Regions from separate parts of the Mycobacterium sp. NGS17 genome, predicted to be linked through region 2. Evidence: predicted binding sites of a transcription regulator. Region 2 holds the regulator's gene; each other region holds the start of a gene.

Region 1 (5,202 bases), on a different contig from region 2:
ACCCGCTTGCCTTTCAGGTCTACCGAATGATCCCAGGCAGCCGAGTGAAAAGCCGGTCCCTGGAAGGTGTCGGCTCCGTCAAACCCGGGAAGGTTGGGACGGTTCAGTTGGCCCACCGCGGTGATGAGCGCGCGGGCCTGCACGACGGCCGTTTGGCCGTCGGCAGAGCGCAGCGAAACACTCCACGTACCGACGTCGTCGTTCCATTCGGCAGCGAGAACCTCGGTGCGCCAACGCACGTGCCCAGCCAGGTCGTGTTTGTCGATGACCTTGGTGAAATAGTCCTGCAGCTCGTATTGCTCGGCGAAGAAGTGCGTCCAGTCGTTGTTGGGTTCGAAGCTGTAGCAGTAGAAGTGGTTGGCCACATCCACCCGTGCGCCGGGATACGTGTTCTCCCACCAAGTTCCGCCGGGGCCCGCGTTCTTCTCCACGATGGTGAAGGGAATGTTGGCCTGCTTGAGACGGACGCCGGCCAGGATGCCGGATTCGCCACACCCGACGACCAGGACCGGAAGCTCAGCGGCGCGCTCGGGCGGCAACGCGACGGGGCGCCGCAGGTCGACGCCGCCCAGGTCCAGCTCTTCGATGACCAGCGACAGATAGTCGTCCGGAACGTGCTCGCACGCCGCCCAATCCATCATTTCCCTGATGAGTTCGGGGCTCAGCGGCTGCGGTTCGGGGCAACCGCGGTCCCGGTACTCGGCGATCACCGACACGGCTTCGCTGCGGGCCCGCGCCTTGTCCTCCTCCGACATGAACCCCTGGACCTCGTTGAGGAAGATGCCCATCTGCTTGAAGTCGCGGATGAACCGTGGGTCGCCGGTGATATGGACAAGCGAGAGCAACAGCGTGGGGATGCTGACATCCTCTAGCGCGGCGGCGATCTCGGCGGTGGATGTGGTGAAGGGATCGCCGGCGTAACGGCTGCGCATCTGATCCTCTCGGTGGCCTGTACGCCAATTACGCTACGCATCGTTTCGTAATTGGCAGCACTACGCTACCCGCTGGCGCGGCCGCGGATCAAGGGATCCGACTCTACGGGCCGTCGTCGTCCTCGTCCGCCAATAGCTTTTCGGGGTGGTGGAAGGTGTTGACCCGGGGTTGGCCGCGGTCGAGGTGTGTGGGTGGGATCCATTCGGTGTCGCCGTTGGCGCGTTGTCGGGTGGTCCAGCCTTTCTCGAGCAGCCGGTGGTGGGGCCCGCAGGCCATGGCGAGTTGGTCGATGTCGGTGCGGTACGTCCTGGCCCAATCTTCGACATGGTGAATCTCGCATTTATAGCCGGAGATGTCGCAGCCGGGATGCGTACAGCCACGGTCCTTGGCGTACAGAACAATTCGTTGCCCCGGCGACGCGAGGCGCTTGGTGTGATACAGCGCTAACGCCTTGCCCTTGTCGAAGATCGCCAGATAGTGATGTGCGTGGCGGGCCAGGCGGATGACGTCGGACATCGGCAGGATGGTGCCACCGCCGGTCAAACCCTTTCCGGCCGCGGCTTCGAGGTCGGCGAGGGTGGTGGTCACGATGATGCTGGCCGGTAAGCCGTTGTGCTGACCGAGGTTTCCGCTGGCGAGGTCGGCGCGTAGGGCGGCGTTGAGGCCGTCGTGGTTGCGCTGCCCGGTGCTGCGGGTGTCGCCCTGCACCGCCGCCTCCGACGGGGCCCCGTCCACTATCGGCGTGTCGTCGTCGGGGTTGCCCATGCCGGGCGCGGCCAGCTTGGCCAGCACCGCCTCCCAGCTGGCGCGTGCCTCCGGCGTCAGCCATCCACTCAGGCGCGACATACCGTCGGCCTGCTGATTGCCGAGCACCACCCCCCGCATCCGGGCCCGGTCTTCGTCGGTGTAGCTGCCGTCGGGGTTGAGGCAATCCATCAGGCGCCGGGCGAGTTTGGCGAGCTGATCGGGGCGGAATTCGGTGGCCTTGGCCGCCAGCTGCTTTTCGGCGTGCACACAGGTCTCGAGGTCGACGGACTCGGGCACCTGGTGGAAGAACCGCCGGATCACCGACACGTGGTCGGCACCGATTGCCCCGTCGCGCTGGGCGGCCGCGGTCGCGGGCAACACCGGCGCCAACGGCTCGCCGGTCAGCGCCCGGCGCGGACCCAGATCCGCCGCCTCGGCGATCCGGCGGCCCGCCTCGGCCCGAGTGATATGCAGGCGGTCGGCCAACACCCAGGACAGCTTGCCGCCGAGCTCCGCTGAATCCCCTTGCTCACCAAGCTGATTGATGAGCTGATGGGTAGGCGTCTGCAGTTTGCGTACCACGCATTCGAATTTCCCCAAGAGAGCCAGGCGTTCCGGGTTGGTCAGCGCCTCATAGGAATGCTCCCGCAAGCGGGAGGCCACAGTGCACAACGCATCAACGTCGCCCTGGATCTGCTCACGGTCCACGAAAGTCACGCGCGCCGCCTCTGAATCACTTCCAACGTATCGAACGCATGTTCGAATACTACGTTCCCCCGCCGACAGAATCCGCCCAGATGAGAACACCGGGACATAAGTGGCACAAGTGATTTCAGCCCCGGCCACCGCGCCAGCCCTCGTCGGCCTGCCGCCTCTTGCGCTGCCGAGAACAATGGGTCCAAGCGGCCACCGCGCTGCGGCGCGGTTCCCTGGGATGGATCAAGAGGTGGGTGAGCGCCATGGCCTCGTTGCTCATGGCCTGCGGCGGGTTCCTCCTCGCCGTCTTGTGGATGGACTTGATTTTCGACGTTCAAGTTCTTCGATACCGGAAGGCCACGGCCGAACTCCCCGAGGCCGTGCTGGCTTCCCTCGCGGCGTACTACCACCGCGCGGCCACGACGTCTCGGCCGATGAACCGTTTGATCGTGCTCGTGATGCTCGCCCTGTTGGGCACGCTGGTGGTGCAGGCGGCCCGCGGACACGATCCGGGCTGGCTGCTGGTGACCTCTGCCCCGCTAGCGGGCATCCCGATCATGTTGGCGTTGACGCACACGGTCCCGGATGCGGTGCGACTCGGGCATCGCGCCGACAGTCCGTCCGAGCAGACGCGGCTGGCTCGCTCGGTCTGCCGGGACCATCTGCTCTGCGCCGCCTCCATGCTTGTGTTCCTCATCCTGTGGGTGGCGAACAGCATCGCGGCCTGACGGCAGTGACGGGTCGTAGTAATCACATCCAAATCAGGACCCGCTGGCCACGTCAGTGAGCTCCGTACTAAACTAGAACACGTTTCAATTCGGCGAGCTTCCAGGAGTTGTAATGCACACCCCTATCTGCGACGAACTCGGCATCGAGTTCCCGATTTTCGCCTTCACCCACTGCCGCGACGTCGTCGTGGCGGTCAGCAAGGCCGGGGGGTTCGGCGTGCTCGGAGCGGTCGGCTTCACGCCCGAGCAGCTGGAGATCGAGCTGAAGTGGATCGACGAGAACATCGGCGACCACCCCTATGGCGTCGACATCGTGATCCCGAACAAATACGAGGGCATGGACTCCCACCTGTCCGCGGAGGAGCTGGCCGACACGCTGCGCAAGATGGTGCCGCAGGAGCACCTCGACTTCGGCAAGAAGATCCTCGCCGACCACGGCGTGCCGGTCGAGGACAGCGACGGCGACACCCTGCAACTGCTCGGTTGGACCGAGGCCACGGCCACGCCCCAGGTCGAGGTCGCGCTCAAGCACCCCAAGGTCAAGATGATCGCCAACGCCCTCGGTACCCCGCCGGCGGAAATGATCAAGCACATTCACGACGCCGGACTCAAGGTGGCGGCGCTGTGCGGTTCGCCGTCGCAGGCTCGCAAGCATGCCGACGCGGGTGTCGACATCATCATCGCCCAGGGTGGCGAGGCCGGTGGGCACTGCGGCGAGGTCGGTTCGATCGTGCTGTGGCCCCAGGTCGTCAAGGAGGTCGCGCCGGTTCCGGTGCTGGCCGCCGGCGGCATCGGCAGCGGTGAGCAGATCGCGGCCGCGCTGGCGCTCGGCGCGCAAGGTGCCTGGACCGGGTCGCAATGGCTGATGGTCGAGGAGTCCTCGAACACCCCGGTTCAGCAGGAGGCCTACGTCAAGGCGGGAAGCCGCGACACCGTGCGAAGCCGCTCGTTCACCGGTAAGCCCGCGCGCATGCTGCGCAACGACTGGACCGAGGCATGGGAGGCGCCCGAAAACCCGAAGCCGCTAGGAATGCCGTTGCAGTACATGGTGTCCGGCATGGCCGTGCGGGCAACCAACCGCTACCCCAACGAGTCCGTCGACGTGGCGTTCAACCCGGTTGGTCAGGTGGTCGGGCAGTTCACCAAGGTGGAGAAGACCTCAACGGTCATCGAACGCTGGGTGCAGGAGTACCTGGAAGCCACCAACCGGCTCGACGAGCTCAACGAGGCCGCCTCCGTTTAACGCGAAGGGCTCGCGCCTAGACGTCGTCGACTTCGTCGTGGCCGGTGAACGCTTCCTTTGTCCGGTCCAGCGCGTACGTTCCGATGTCGATCGAGTTCCGGACGATGCCGCTGGCGCCGCCGGCGACGTCGCCGCGGAGGATGTCGCTGGCGTGTTCGACGATGTCGGACGCTTTCTCGACGGCGTTGGTCGCGATGTCCCTCGCCGCGTCGACTGCATCTCTGGGATTGAAGGCCATCTGGAATCTCCTTTGTCGCAGGACGGTTGCTACGACTCTAGACGGGGCCGGGCGCCGTTTCTCGTCGGCAGTGCGTCTCAGTAATGCACCAGCGTGCGCCAGTAATCTTCGGGAATCTCGGCCCCGGAGCGCATTATTCGGGCCAGCCCGACGGCCATCGCGATGCCCAGCAGCCCAAGCCAAAGCCCGGTCACTGCGATGACGACCCACAGCACGGCGGTGACTGCGGGCCAGGGTGATAGCACGGCGAGCACGGGGGCGAAGAAAAACCCGGCGCCGATGTACCACGCCGACCCGGCGCGATCGGAGGCCAGCACGAAACGTAGCCAGCGCGGCACGACCAGTTGGCCCGGCTCACTACGGTTCATGGCTGCACCAAGTTATCCGCTGGGCGGGAAAAATCCTGCCCCGGTGAACCATCCGGGCTGCCACCCCTGATCTCCCAGGCACAGCATGGGGAGTCCGTCCGGCGTCTGCGCCGCAGCCTGCGAGCCCGGGCATTTCGCGCCGGTCTGCTGGACTCCGTAGAGGGGGTAGGAAATCACCCAGTATCCGGTGGTCGCCGCGGGGAACTGATTCGGAGGCGGAAAATGACAGGCCTCGGCCTGGCCGCTGGT
Region 2 (5,202 bases):
CGGATCACCCAGGGCAAGGGCTCCGTGATCGACACCAGGTGGAGCGCCGAGGGCTGGGTGGGGGTGACCGGGCGGGTCGTCAATGACGGTGTGCGACAGATCGATTGACGAGGGCCTAACTCGGACCTCAGCGCTGCCGGTGTAACACCGCCCCGAGGTGGTCCTGCAGCGGTTGCCCGACCGCGCCCATCTGCACCGTGTAGGAGAGTTCGTCGCCGTCGATGCGGAACGAACGGCCGAGCGCGGTCACCTCCTTGGCGCTGGGTGTCAGCCCCACCGACGTGGTCGACATCTGCATTTCGATGAGGTCACCAGTGACCGAGTAGGTGCCGACCTCGATTTCGGTGATGCCGCTGGGATGCGCCAGCACCAATTCGATGTGACCTGGTTGCGGCACCCGAAGGTAGCCGGTTTCGGCGTGCAACGGCTTCCCGTCGGCAACCGCCCTGGTTTTCTGTCCGTAGGCGAGAAACGGCTTACCGACGTGGGCGAACACGACTTCTTCGAGATAGTCGAAGGGCGGGATCGTCGGGTATTTACCCGCACCCTGGCCGGACCAGGTCCCAAGGAGCGGGGCAAGCGCCGCGAGGTCGGGGTGCAAGTCCGTGGGCATGAAAGCGAGCCTAGCCCGGCGAGGTTGCGGGCAATCGGAGCCCGGCCCGGTGTCAGCCCCGAGCTGCCACTCTGCGGTGATCCCGCATTGCCTGGATCTCGCGTTCGAAATCGTCCGCGGACTCGAATGACCGATAGACGGAGGCGAACCGCAAGTAAGCCACCTCGTCCAGGTCGCGTAGCGGCCCCAGAATGGCCAACCCGACCTCGTGACTGGGGATCTCCGGTGAGCCCGCCGCGCGCACGGTGTCTTCGACCTGCTGGGCCAGCAGGTTGAGCGCATCGTCATCGACCTGTCGCCCCTGGCAGGCCCGACGGACGCCGCTGACGACCTTCTCCCTGCTGAACGGCTCCGTGACGCCGCTGCGCTTGACCACCGCCAGGACCGCGGTCTCCACCGTGGTGAAACGCCGTCCGCACTCGGGACAGGATCGGCGACGCCGAATGGCCTGGCCTTCATCGGTTTCGCGGGAGTCGATCACCCGCGAGTCGGGATGGCGACAGAACGGACAGTGCATGACCGCTCCTTCGTCGCGCCGACAAGATACCGCAGGACCTTGAGCGTACCCGCGCGCTGACCTGCACGGCTAACACATCGGTTTCGGCGCAACGCCACTCAGCCGACCGGAGCGATGAGGGTCTGGCCCGCCAGCAGGTTGGGCGAGTGCAGATCGTTGAGTTCGCGGATGCGATCGGCGACCTGGGGTGCCGGCGCGCCGGGCGCCACGCGGTGCGCGAAATCCTGGAGCGACTCCCCCGCGTCGACGCGGACGACGGCGAGCCGGTCGGGAAGCTGGGTCGCCGAGTTCGAGGAGTCGCCGTTGAGCACCTGGCCGACGTTCGCGACGAGACCCAGCCACAGCGTGATCGCACCGGCGGCCAGCGCCAGCCCGATGGTCGACGCCCAGGTGGCGGCGCGCCTGCGGTGCGGAGCGACGGACATTGCCACCCCGGTGCCGTAGTAGCGCGTGGCGGCGCCCGCGGGCCGCGACGGCGCGGGCCGGCGGGACCGGGCCAGCCCCTCCCGTCCGTAGCGAGCCCCCAGGACGGGTCCATTGATCGGGCGCCGAAGACTGCTGGTACGCGGCGCGGGCGTGTGGATGACTGTCATCTTCGTTCCTCCGGTCAACTAGCTCTCGCTCGTGTGTTCGACACTAATCGCTTGTATGTTCGAAACCGAACATTTGAGCGAAGCGTGTCGCACGAGCAAACGCTAGATCACACCACCGACAAGTTCGTCGGCCTCTACCACTGTCACGAGCACTCAAATACCCGATATCTCGAAGAGTTACACATTTGTGATTCGTCCGGCTTCGCGCTTGTTTTGCGCCGACGCGAACCGCCGCGACACGCCACTCGAACACATGTTTGATTCTTGTCCTCGGTGCGGCTACATTCGGTGCCATGGGCGACAGCAACGACGTTTCATCGGCCGGTCCCGAGGGTCGGCTGCACTCCGTGGATTCCTCGCTGACCGAACGGCAGCGCACCATTCTGAATGTCATCCGCGCCTCGGTCACCAGCCGCGGCTACCCGCCGAGCATCCGGGAGATCGGCGATGCCGTCGGTCTGACGTCGACGTCATCGGTGGCGCACCAGCTTCGCACCCTGGAGCGCAAGGGTTACCTGCGCCGCGACCCCAACCGCCCGCGGGCCGTCGACGTCCGCGGGGCCGACGACGACGTGGCGGCCCCCACCACCGAAGTGGCCGGTTCGGACGCCCTACCGGAACCCACGTTCGTCCCGGTGCTCGGGCGCATCGCGGCCGGCGGACCCATCCTGGCCGAAGAGGCCGTCGAAGACGTCTTTCCCCTGCCGCGCGAATTGGTCGGTGAGGGCACGCTTTTCCTGCTCAAGGTCGTCGGTGATTCGATGGTCGATGCCGCGATCTGCGACGGCGACTGGGTGGTGGTCCGTCAGCAGAACGTCGCCGACAACGGTGACATCGTCGCGGCGATGCTCGACGGCGAGGCCACGGTCAAGACGTTCAAACGCGCCGGCGGCCAGGTGTGGCTGATGCCGCACAACCCGGCGTTCGATCCCATCCCGGGCAACGACGCCAGCGTGCTGGGCAAGGTCGTCACCGTCATCCGCAAGGTCTGACGCGCGCCCGGCCTCGGTCAGTCAGCCCGGGTGAAGCCGTTGGCCTGAGCGACTTCTTCGCTCGACAACCAGAGCTCGGCGAGCGTGTCCTGATACAGGTCGCTACCCGGCATGTAGTACAAGCCGTAGCGAGCGCTGGCCTTGACGGGGTATCCGTCGGGCGCCTGGTACGGATCATCGAGCGGCAGGTGGATCGTGGGTCGCCCGTCCGGGGCAGCCAGGCCGTTTTCCGAGGCGTCATCGGCGGCGTGCCGGCCGCTTCGCGCCGGAGGCCCGGCCGCGACCGCATCGGCGACCGCGGCGGCTCCCACCGCCGTGTCCGTCATGTCGGCCTCCGTCGCGGTGTGCGCTTCGGGTTCGACGTCCGGTTCCGGCGCCGCGAGGTCGAGGTATTCGTCTTCTGGCTCAGCGGTTTCCAGGAGGCCTTCCGCCGCGTCGCCCTCCGGCGGGATGCCGGAAACGGCGACGTCGGGGTACTCGTCTTCCGGATACGCCTCCTGCGGATAACCCGCATCGGGGCCGTCGGCGTCGACGTAGGCGGCGTCGTCCGCCGCCTCGGGCTCGGCGACCTCGGGGACGCCGTCGGTGTAGTCGGCGTAGTCGGCCCCCGCCTCGGCATACTCGTCCTCCGACAGCATCTCCGCGGAGACGACCGGGATCGAGTCGGTATCGACGGCGTCGGGGTCTTCCTCCTCGTGGAACCGATAGTCGCTATCGGCAGGAGCCTGACGTTGCCAGCTGACCCGCCCGGCGTCCGGTTCCGGCTCCGGTTGATGCGTCGCGCCGAGCCCGAACGGGTCGGCGCCGACGTCGGCATCGTCGTGGCCCCAGCGCTCGTCGGCGTCGTAGCCGAGGTTCCCCCCGTGACCGGGCGCGTAGGCCGCCGCCTCCTCGTGCGCAGGCCGGCGCCGCCCACCGAACAGCACCCACGCCATCAGCACGAGCAGCGCCAGCACCGGAATGGCGACCACCAGCCACCACCAGTGCCAGGTGGACTTCTTCGGGCGCGCCGGCAGGGCCGAATTGCTCGGCTGGTCCTGACCCGACACCTGCAGCCCGGACAGCAGCGGCGCCAGGTTGGACGGATCGGTGCTGAACGTGTTCTTCGCCCGGTTCCACGAAACCTTGCCGCCGGTGAACTGCTGGGAGATCACGTCGCCGTTGACGGCCTGGTCGCCGACCGGGGCGCCGAGCTTGCCCGCCGGAGCGCGCAATTTGTCCCACGCCACCTTCATCGCCCCACGCACGACGAAGGCGCCGTGGTCGGGCGTCCAGAAGATGACCGGCTTGTCGGCAGCGGAGAAGGTGGCGACGCGGCTGGCACGCCCGATGTTGCCGTCGGTTTCGTTGGCGGTCGGGAATCCCAGGTCGCTGCCGACCGGTCCCCCCAGCGACTCGTATTTGGCCAGGATGTCGCTCTCGACCGCATTCGCGCCGGTGGCCGGGGTGAAGAACACCTTGCCGCCGGCGAAGTTCTGGGCGATTCCGTCGCCGCCGATCGGATACTGCCCGCCCTGCTTGGCGCCCAGGGGTCCGGTGGGGCCGCCCGCCGCGCGCCAGGCGGTATTGATCGCCGCGGTGGGATCGATCGCCACCTGCAGGCCCTTGAGTTGGTCGGCCAGCGCCGGCGGTTCGGTGGTGAACTGCTTGGTCTGCCTGTTCCACGAGACCTGGCCGCCGCTGAATTTCTGTGAGGACACCTCGCTGCTGTAGGTCTCGTCGCCGACCGGCACACCGAGCACCCCGCCCGAGCTGCCCAGCTTGTCCCAGGCGGCGTTCAGGGCGCCGCGCACCACGTGTGCGCCGTGCTCGGGCGTCCAGAAGATCACCGGCTTGTCGCTGGCGGAGAAGGTGATCACCCGGCTGTCCGGACCGGCGAGACCCGGAACTTCGTCGATCGCCGGGAAGCCCAGATCGCTGCCGGCCGGCCCGCCCAGCGACTCGTACTTGTCCAGGACAGGCCCGTAGGCGAATCTGGCCCCGGTGGCCGGGGTGAAGAACATCTTGCCGCCGTCGAAGTCCAGGGCGAAACCGTCCCCGACGGGGTACACGTCGCCCTTGCGGGCGCCCAATGGCGAGGTGTCGCCGCCGGCCTTGTCCCACGCGGCCATGATCGCCGCCTCGGCGTCGCCTATCGGACTCGCTACCGCGGTGGGGGCCAACAAGACCGCGGCCAGCGCCGTGGTCGTCAAGCTGACCAGCGCGCTTCCGATCAGCCTGCGCATGTGACCTCTCTGCACCTTCACCAAGCCTCCCAGCCGGCGGACATGGCTCTTTTAGCGGCTATGCCCTTATTTGCATAACCGGCGAGCGGGCGGTACTCGCGCCGGAAATGGACCCGCGCACGATCAGCCTTATCGTCGGGCTCGCATAACTTTGCTCCAAGCAACAAGAAATGCGAAGTCAAATCACGAATTTTACAAAAACGGATACCACACCGATGTCGAAATGATGCCTGCCCATGGCCCAATCGCGATCCGCCGTGCC
Region 3 (5,202 bases), 120 kb from region 2:
AGGAAAATCGCTACGACGGCGGCGGCCGCCAGGTTGATCATGCCGGTGGCGGCCGCACCGCGGATCATCCCCAACTGCGGCAGCAACAGGAACGGCCAGACCAGCCCGCCCAGCAGCGCGCCCAGGTAGTCGGCGGCGTTGAGGTTGGCCAGCGTCCGCCCGGCATCGGCGGCACCGGCTGCCCGGCCACCTTGCAGCAGCGTCATCAGCAGCGGCACCTCGGCGCCCACCAAGCCACCGATGAGCGCCGTGCTCAACGCGAGCACCCACGTCGACCCATCCACGAACGCGAACACCACGTACAGCGCCGCCGCCGACAGGCCACCGATGATGCCCAGCAGCGCCTCGACGGCGATGAAGGTGATCGCGGCGTGCGCCAGCAGGGGTTTGACCAGCAGGGCGCCCACGCCCAGCGCGGCGATGTAGCCCGCGACGATCAGGGAGGTGGCGACGATCCCGCCGCCGTCGAGGCTGGCCGACAGCGTCAGCAGCGCGAGTTCGTACACGATGCCGCAGGCCGCGCACGCCGCCACCGCGGCCAGCAGCAGCGCCCGCCATCGACCCGACGGCCCCGCGGACGGCGCCACCTCGGGCGGCCGCACATCGACAGCGCTCATGACACCGCCGCGGCGGTCACCCCTCCCACGGCGAGCAGTATCAGCGCCACGGCGAACGATCCCGGATGCAGCTCCGGCTCGTCGATGTGCTCGTGAAAGCTGCCCGGTATCAGCAGATGCATCGCCAGCAGCGCTATCCCCAGCAGGATCACGCCCATCAGCCCGTACACCGCCACGCCCAGGAGTCCCTGGCCCAGCTGGCTATAGCTGTTGGCGATGGCGGTGATGATGACGACGGTCAGGGCGATGTACATCGCGCCCGCGACCACCACGGCGTTGGGGCGGCGGTCGATGAACACCAGCTGGCGCAACTTTCCCGGGGTCAGCAGGTCGACCGCGTAGAACCCGATGAGAAGGACGGCCATGCCGACGACGAAATACAGGATCGTCGCGACCGCGCCCTTCAGCACGGGATTGATGTCGACGGTGCCGATCTCGACGGCGAGGTACATGGTGCTCTCCTTTGCGTTCACTTGATTCCGCCGGGGCCGCCGGGGGTGCCTCCGGCGCCGCCCGAGGGGGATCCAGGGGAAAATCCGGGGCCCAGGAAGATGAAGGCGCCGTGGCTGTATCCGGCGCTCAGCGGTTCGACTCGGATGCTGCACTGATAACCGCCGTCGGGGCCGACGATCACGATGTTGTTGCTGTAGCGCAGGTATTCGGTCTTGCCGTTGTCGGCCCGCGCGTCGGGTTGGGCGTAGTCGGCCAGCGCGTCGGCGACCTGTTCGGGCGAACCGGTGCACTGGTAGCGGGTCCCGTTCGCGTCGCGGGCGTACTCGTGATAATGACCGGCCACGTACGAGCCAATGTTCCTCTGCAGCAAGATGATTCCGAAGATCAGGCACGCCACGGCGGCCGCGCCCAGCACTCCGGCGATCACGAAAAGGCGGTTGCGGCTCACGGGCGCCACCGGCTGGCCGTGTGAACCACCGTTCCGCCGCCGCCCGCGAGGCGAGCCGGGTAGAGGTGCCAGGTCTGCCAGCGCCAGCCGGTGCCGTCGGGCTCGGCGGCCAGCACGGTCAGCGCGGCGTCATCGCCGGGGAAGGTGCCGCCGAGCCAGCCGTCCAGCCGCGCGCAACGGTCGCGCAGGTCCTGCGCGAGCCGGCGAAAGCTCGCCTCGTCGTGGGTGTCCGTACGCGAGTGAAGGCGGTAACCGGGCGCGTCGGTGCGCTCGGGCAGGTCGGCCCCGAGATTGCGTGCCGTGCAGGAGATTTCCTCGGAGAACGCGTGCCCGACCGCGACGACATGTGACGCGCCGAGCACACCCAGCAAGAGCGTGGCGCCGCCGGCCGGGTGGTCCAGGCGGCAGCTGGCCAGGGGAGCGGGCACGGGCGCGTTGAGCGCGAGTCCCAGCCTTTCCCCGGATACGTCCGCCGGAGTCACGGCGAGCTGATGAAGGGGCACCGGCGTGACCTCTAGCCCTACGCCGAGCTGGGTGGGGGTGCCGAATACACGGTGATTTCGCCGGGCGATACGGACTTGCCCGTCGACACCTCCCAGGGCATGTCCGGGGCCCAGCGCTCGAACGAGAGCAGCGCCGACTCGTCGGCGTTGGCGCAGTCGACGAACTCCATGTCTCCGCCGGCCGGCAGGCCGGTGGCGCCTTCGGTCGTGTAAGAGGCGCGGCCGCGTTCGGACTCATGGAACGTGACCCCGTCGACGAGGTATTGGTCGCCGGGCCGCAGGGACACATCCTTGCGTTTGACCCACATCGCCAGTTCCAGGCGTCCCTCGTCCTCCTCGACGCTGAACCAGAGTGGTTGGTCGCCGCCCTCCAGCAGGTGCTCCCACCACACGAAGGGCCCTTCGCGGTAGGTGACCGATCCGCGCACGATGTAGTCGATGCCGCCGTAGCTGACGATGGCGCCGGGCCCGAGTTGGCGCGGCCCGAACTGCGGCATCGCGTCGGCGGAGAGCGGGTCCTGGCGGCCGCCCCGCTGGGCCGGCTGCTTGGGCCGTCGCAAAGCCACCACCAGCACCACGATGGACGCGATGAAGAGCGCCACGGCGATCATGACCAGCAGAGATCCCACGCCAATCCCTCCGTTGCCACATTGCTCGAGCGAACGTGGGCTAAAGCTAACAGCTTTTTCATGCCTCGGCGTCCCAACGTTGCCCCGGGAAGCGCCGCGTGTCCTACCCGGACCTGTCGCCGGTGGCCGTAAGGTATCGAACAGCTGTTCTACTAGATGGGAGCGGGAATGCGGGTGATGGGCGTCGATCCCGGCCTGACCCGATGCGGTCTGTCGGTCGTCGAAACCGGGCGGGGGCGCGCGGTGGTCGCGCTCGATGTCGACGTGGTGCGCACGCCCTCGGACGCGCCGCTCGCCGAGCGGCTCCTGACGATCAGCGATGCCGTCGAGCATTGGCTGGCGACCCATCAGCCGGACGTCGTGGCGGTCGAGCGGGTGTTCTCCCAACTCAACGTGTCGACCGTGATGGGCACCGCCCAGGCCGGCGGCGTCGTCGCGCTGGCCGCGGCCAAACGCGGCATCGACGTGCACTTCCACACCCCCAGCGAGGTCAAGGCCGCGGTCACCGGAAACGGCGCCGCCGATAAGGCCCAAGTCACCGCCATGGTCACCAGAATCCTTGCGCTGCAAGCCAAACCGACACCGGCGGACGCCGCGGACGCGCTGGCGCTGGCGATTTGCCATTGCTGGCGGGCGCCGATGATCGCCCGGATGGCCGCGGCGGAGGCGATGGCCGCCGAGCAGCGGCGAAAATACAAGGCCACGCTGGACGCCAAGCTGAAGGCGGCGCGATGATCGCCTCGGTGCGCGGCGAGGTCCTCGAGGTGGCGCTCGATCACGTGGTGATCGAGGCCGCCGGCGTCGGCTATCGGGTGAACGCGACGCCGTCGACGCTGTCTACGCTGCGGGCCGGGACCGAGGCGCGGCTGATCACCGCGATGATCGTCCGCGAGGACTCGATGACGCTCTACGGCTTCGCCGACGCCGACGCCCGCGACCTGTTCCTGACGCTGCTGTCGGTGTCGGGGGTCGGGCCGCGGCTGGCGATGGCGACCCTGGCCGTACACGACGCCGGGGCGCTGCGACAGGCGCTGCACGACGGCGACGTCACCGCGCTGACCCGGGTGCCCGGGATAGGCAAGCGCAGCGCCGAACGGATGGTCCTGGAATTGCGCGACAAGGTCGGCGCCGGCTTCGCGGCCGGCGGGGTGTCCCCGGCGGCGGGCCTCAACGGCCACGCGATCCGCGGGCCGGTGGTGGAGGCCCTGGTCGGGCTCGGCTTCGCCGTCAAGCAGGCCGAGGAAGCCACCGACAAGGTGCTGGCCGCCGACCACGGTGCCACCACGACGGCCGCCCTGCGCGCCGCCCTGTCGATGCTGGGCAAGTCCCGATGACCGACGACTACGAGGAACGAGAGGTCTCCCCGGCGCTGACCGTGGGCGAGGGCGACATCGACGTCAGCCTGCGTCCGCGCTCGCTGCGCGAGTTCATCGGCCAGCCGCGGGTGCGCGAGCAGCTGCAGCTCGTCCTCGAAGGCGCAAAAAACCGCGGCGGCACACCCGACCACATCCTGTTGTCCGGTCCGCCGGGGCTGGGCAAGACGTCACTGGCGATGATCATCGCGGCCGAGCTCGGGTCCTCGCTGCGGATGACGTCGGGGCCCGCGCTGGAACGCGCTGGTGACCTGGCGGCGATGCTGTCCAACCTGGTCGAGCACGACGTGCTGTTCATCGACGAGATCCACCGCATCGCCCGGCCCGCCGAGGAGATGCTCTACCTGGCCATGGAGGACTTCCGGGTCGATGTGGTGGTCGGCAAGGGTCCCGGGGCGACGTCGATTCCGCTGGAGCTGGCGCCGTTCACCCTGGTCGGCGCGACCACCCGGTCGGGCGCGCTGACCGGCCCGCTGCGGGATCGGTTCGGTTTCACCGCGCATATGGACTTCTACGAGCCCTCCGAGCTGGAGCGGGTGCTGGCCCGCTCCGCCGGGATCCTGGGCATCGAACTCGGCGGCGACGCGGCCGAGGAGATCGCCCGGCGCTCGCGGGGGACACCGCGGATCGCCAACCGGTTGTTGCGCCGGGTCCGCGACTTCGCCGAGGTGCGCGCCGACGGCGTGATCACCCGCGACGTCGCCAAGGCCGCGCTGGCGGTCTACGACGTCGACGAGCTGGGCCTGGACCGGCTGGACCGGGCCGTGCTTTCGGCGCTGACCCGCAGCTTCGGCGGCGGACCGGTCGGGGTGTCGACCTTGGCGGTGGCGGTGGGAGAGGAGGCCGCCACCGTGGAGGAGGTGTGCGAGCCGTTCCTGGTGCGTGCCGGCATGGTCGCGCGGACGCCGCGAGGCCGGGTGGCGACCGCCCTGGCCTGGACGCACCTCGGCATGACCCCTCCGGCCGGCGTCACCGGCTTCGGACAGGCCGGTTTGTTCGATTAGCGGGCCGCCCAATCGCGGCCAAATCGTGACCTTTGCGCCCAAGCCTGTCCCGGTGCCCGGCCGATGGTGCCTCCGGCCTGCTCAGACCCGCCCGCATCGTCGATCGCGCGGCCTCGGCCACGCCGGGCGAGCCTCGCCCCAGCGGCCTCAGCAAACACATGGGTACCGCGTGAGC

Evidence for each region. Region 2 encodes LexA, which represses DNA repair genes until DNA is damaged. Its sites were predicted from a motif close to CGAACANNTGTTCG; they were not measured.
Region 1: the regulator LexA is predicted to act here: its motif matches at 2,429-2,442, upstream of AC5Y7E_RS14300 (HNH endonuclease signature motif containing protein).
Region 3: the regulator LexA is predicted to act here: its motif matches at 2,788-2,801, upstream of ruvC (crossover junction endodeoxyribonuclease RuvC).

The regions. Positions count from the first base shown of each region.
Region 1 covers NZ_JCALED010000005.1:415,533-420,734, reverse strand. Annotated here, with positions in the region: gene AC5Y7E_RS14305 (flavin-containing monooxygenase) at 1-932, opposite strand, end outside; gene AC5Y7E_RS14300 (HNH endonuclease signature motif containing protein) at 1,036-2,397, opposite strand; gene AC5Y7E_RS14295 (hypothetical protein) at 2,640-3,104, shown strand; gene AC5Y7E_RS14290 (nitronate monooxygenase) at 3,217-4,347, shown strand; gene AC5Y7E_RS14285 (Rv1893 family protein) at 4,364-4,585, opposite strand; gene AC5Y7E_RS14280 (hypothetical protein) at 4,663-4,953, opposite strand; gene AC5Y7E_RS14275 (hypothetical protein) at 4,966-5,202, opposite strand, start outside.
Region 2 covers NZ_JCALED010000004.1:403,003-408,204, forward strand. Annotated here, with positions in the region: gene AC5Y7E_RS12085 (PhzF family phenazine biosynthesis protein) at 1-108, shown strand, start outside; gene AC5Y7E_RS12090 (peroxynitrite isomerase) at 128-613, opposite strand; gene nrdR (transcriptional regulator NrdR) at 666-1,130, opposite strand; gene AC5Y7E_RS12100 (LysM peptidoglycan-binding domain-containing protein) at 1,229-1,723, opposite strand; gene lexA (transcriptional repressor LexA) at 2,017-2,715, shown strand; gene AC5Y7E_RS12110 (LGFP repeat-containing protein) at 2,733-4,940, opposite strand.
Region 3 covers NZ_JCALED010000004.1:280,564-285,765, reverse strand. Annotated here, with positions in the region: gene AC5Y7E_RS11370 (polyamine aminopropyltransferase) at 1-617, opposite strand, end outside; gene AC5Y7E_RS11365 (DUF350 domain-containing protein) at 614-1,069, opposite strand; gene AC5Y7E_RS11360 (DUF4247 domain-containing protein) at 1,087-1,518, opposite strand; gene AC5Y7E_RS11355 (DUF2617 family protein) at 1,515-2,021, opposite strand; gene AC5Y7E_RS11350 (DUF4178 domain-containing protein) at 2,039-2,650, opposite strand; gene ruvC (crossover junction endodeoxyribonuclease RuvC) at 2,819-3,385, shown strand; gene ruvA (Holliday junction branch migration protein RuvA) at 3,382-3,984, shown strand; gene ruvB (Holliday junction branch migration DNA helicase RuvB) at 3,981-5,027, shown strand.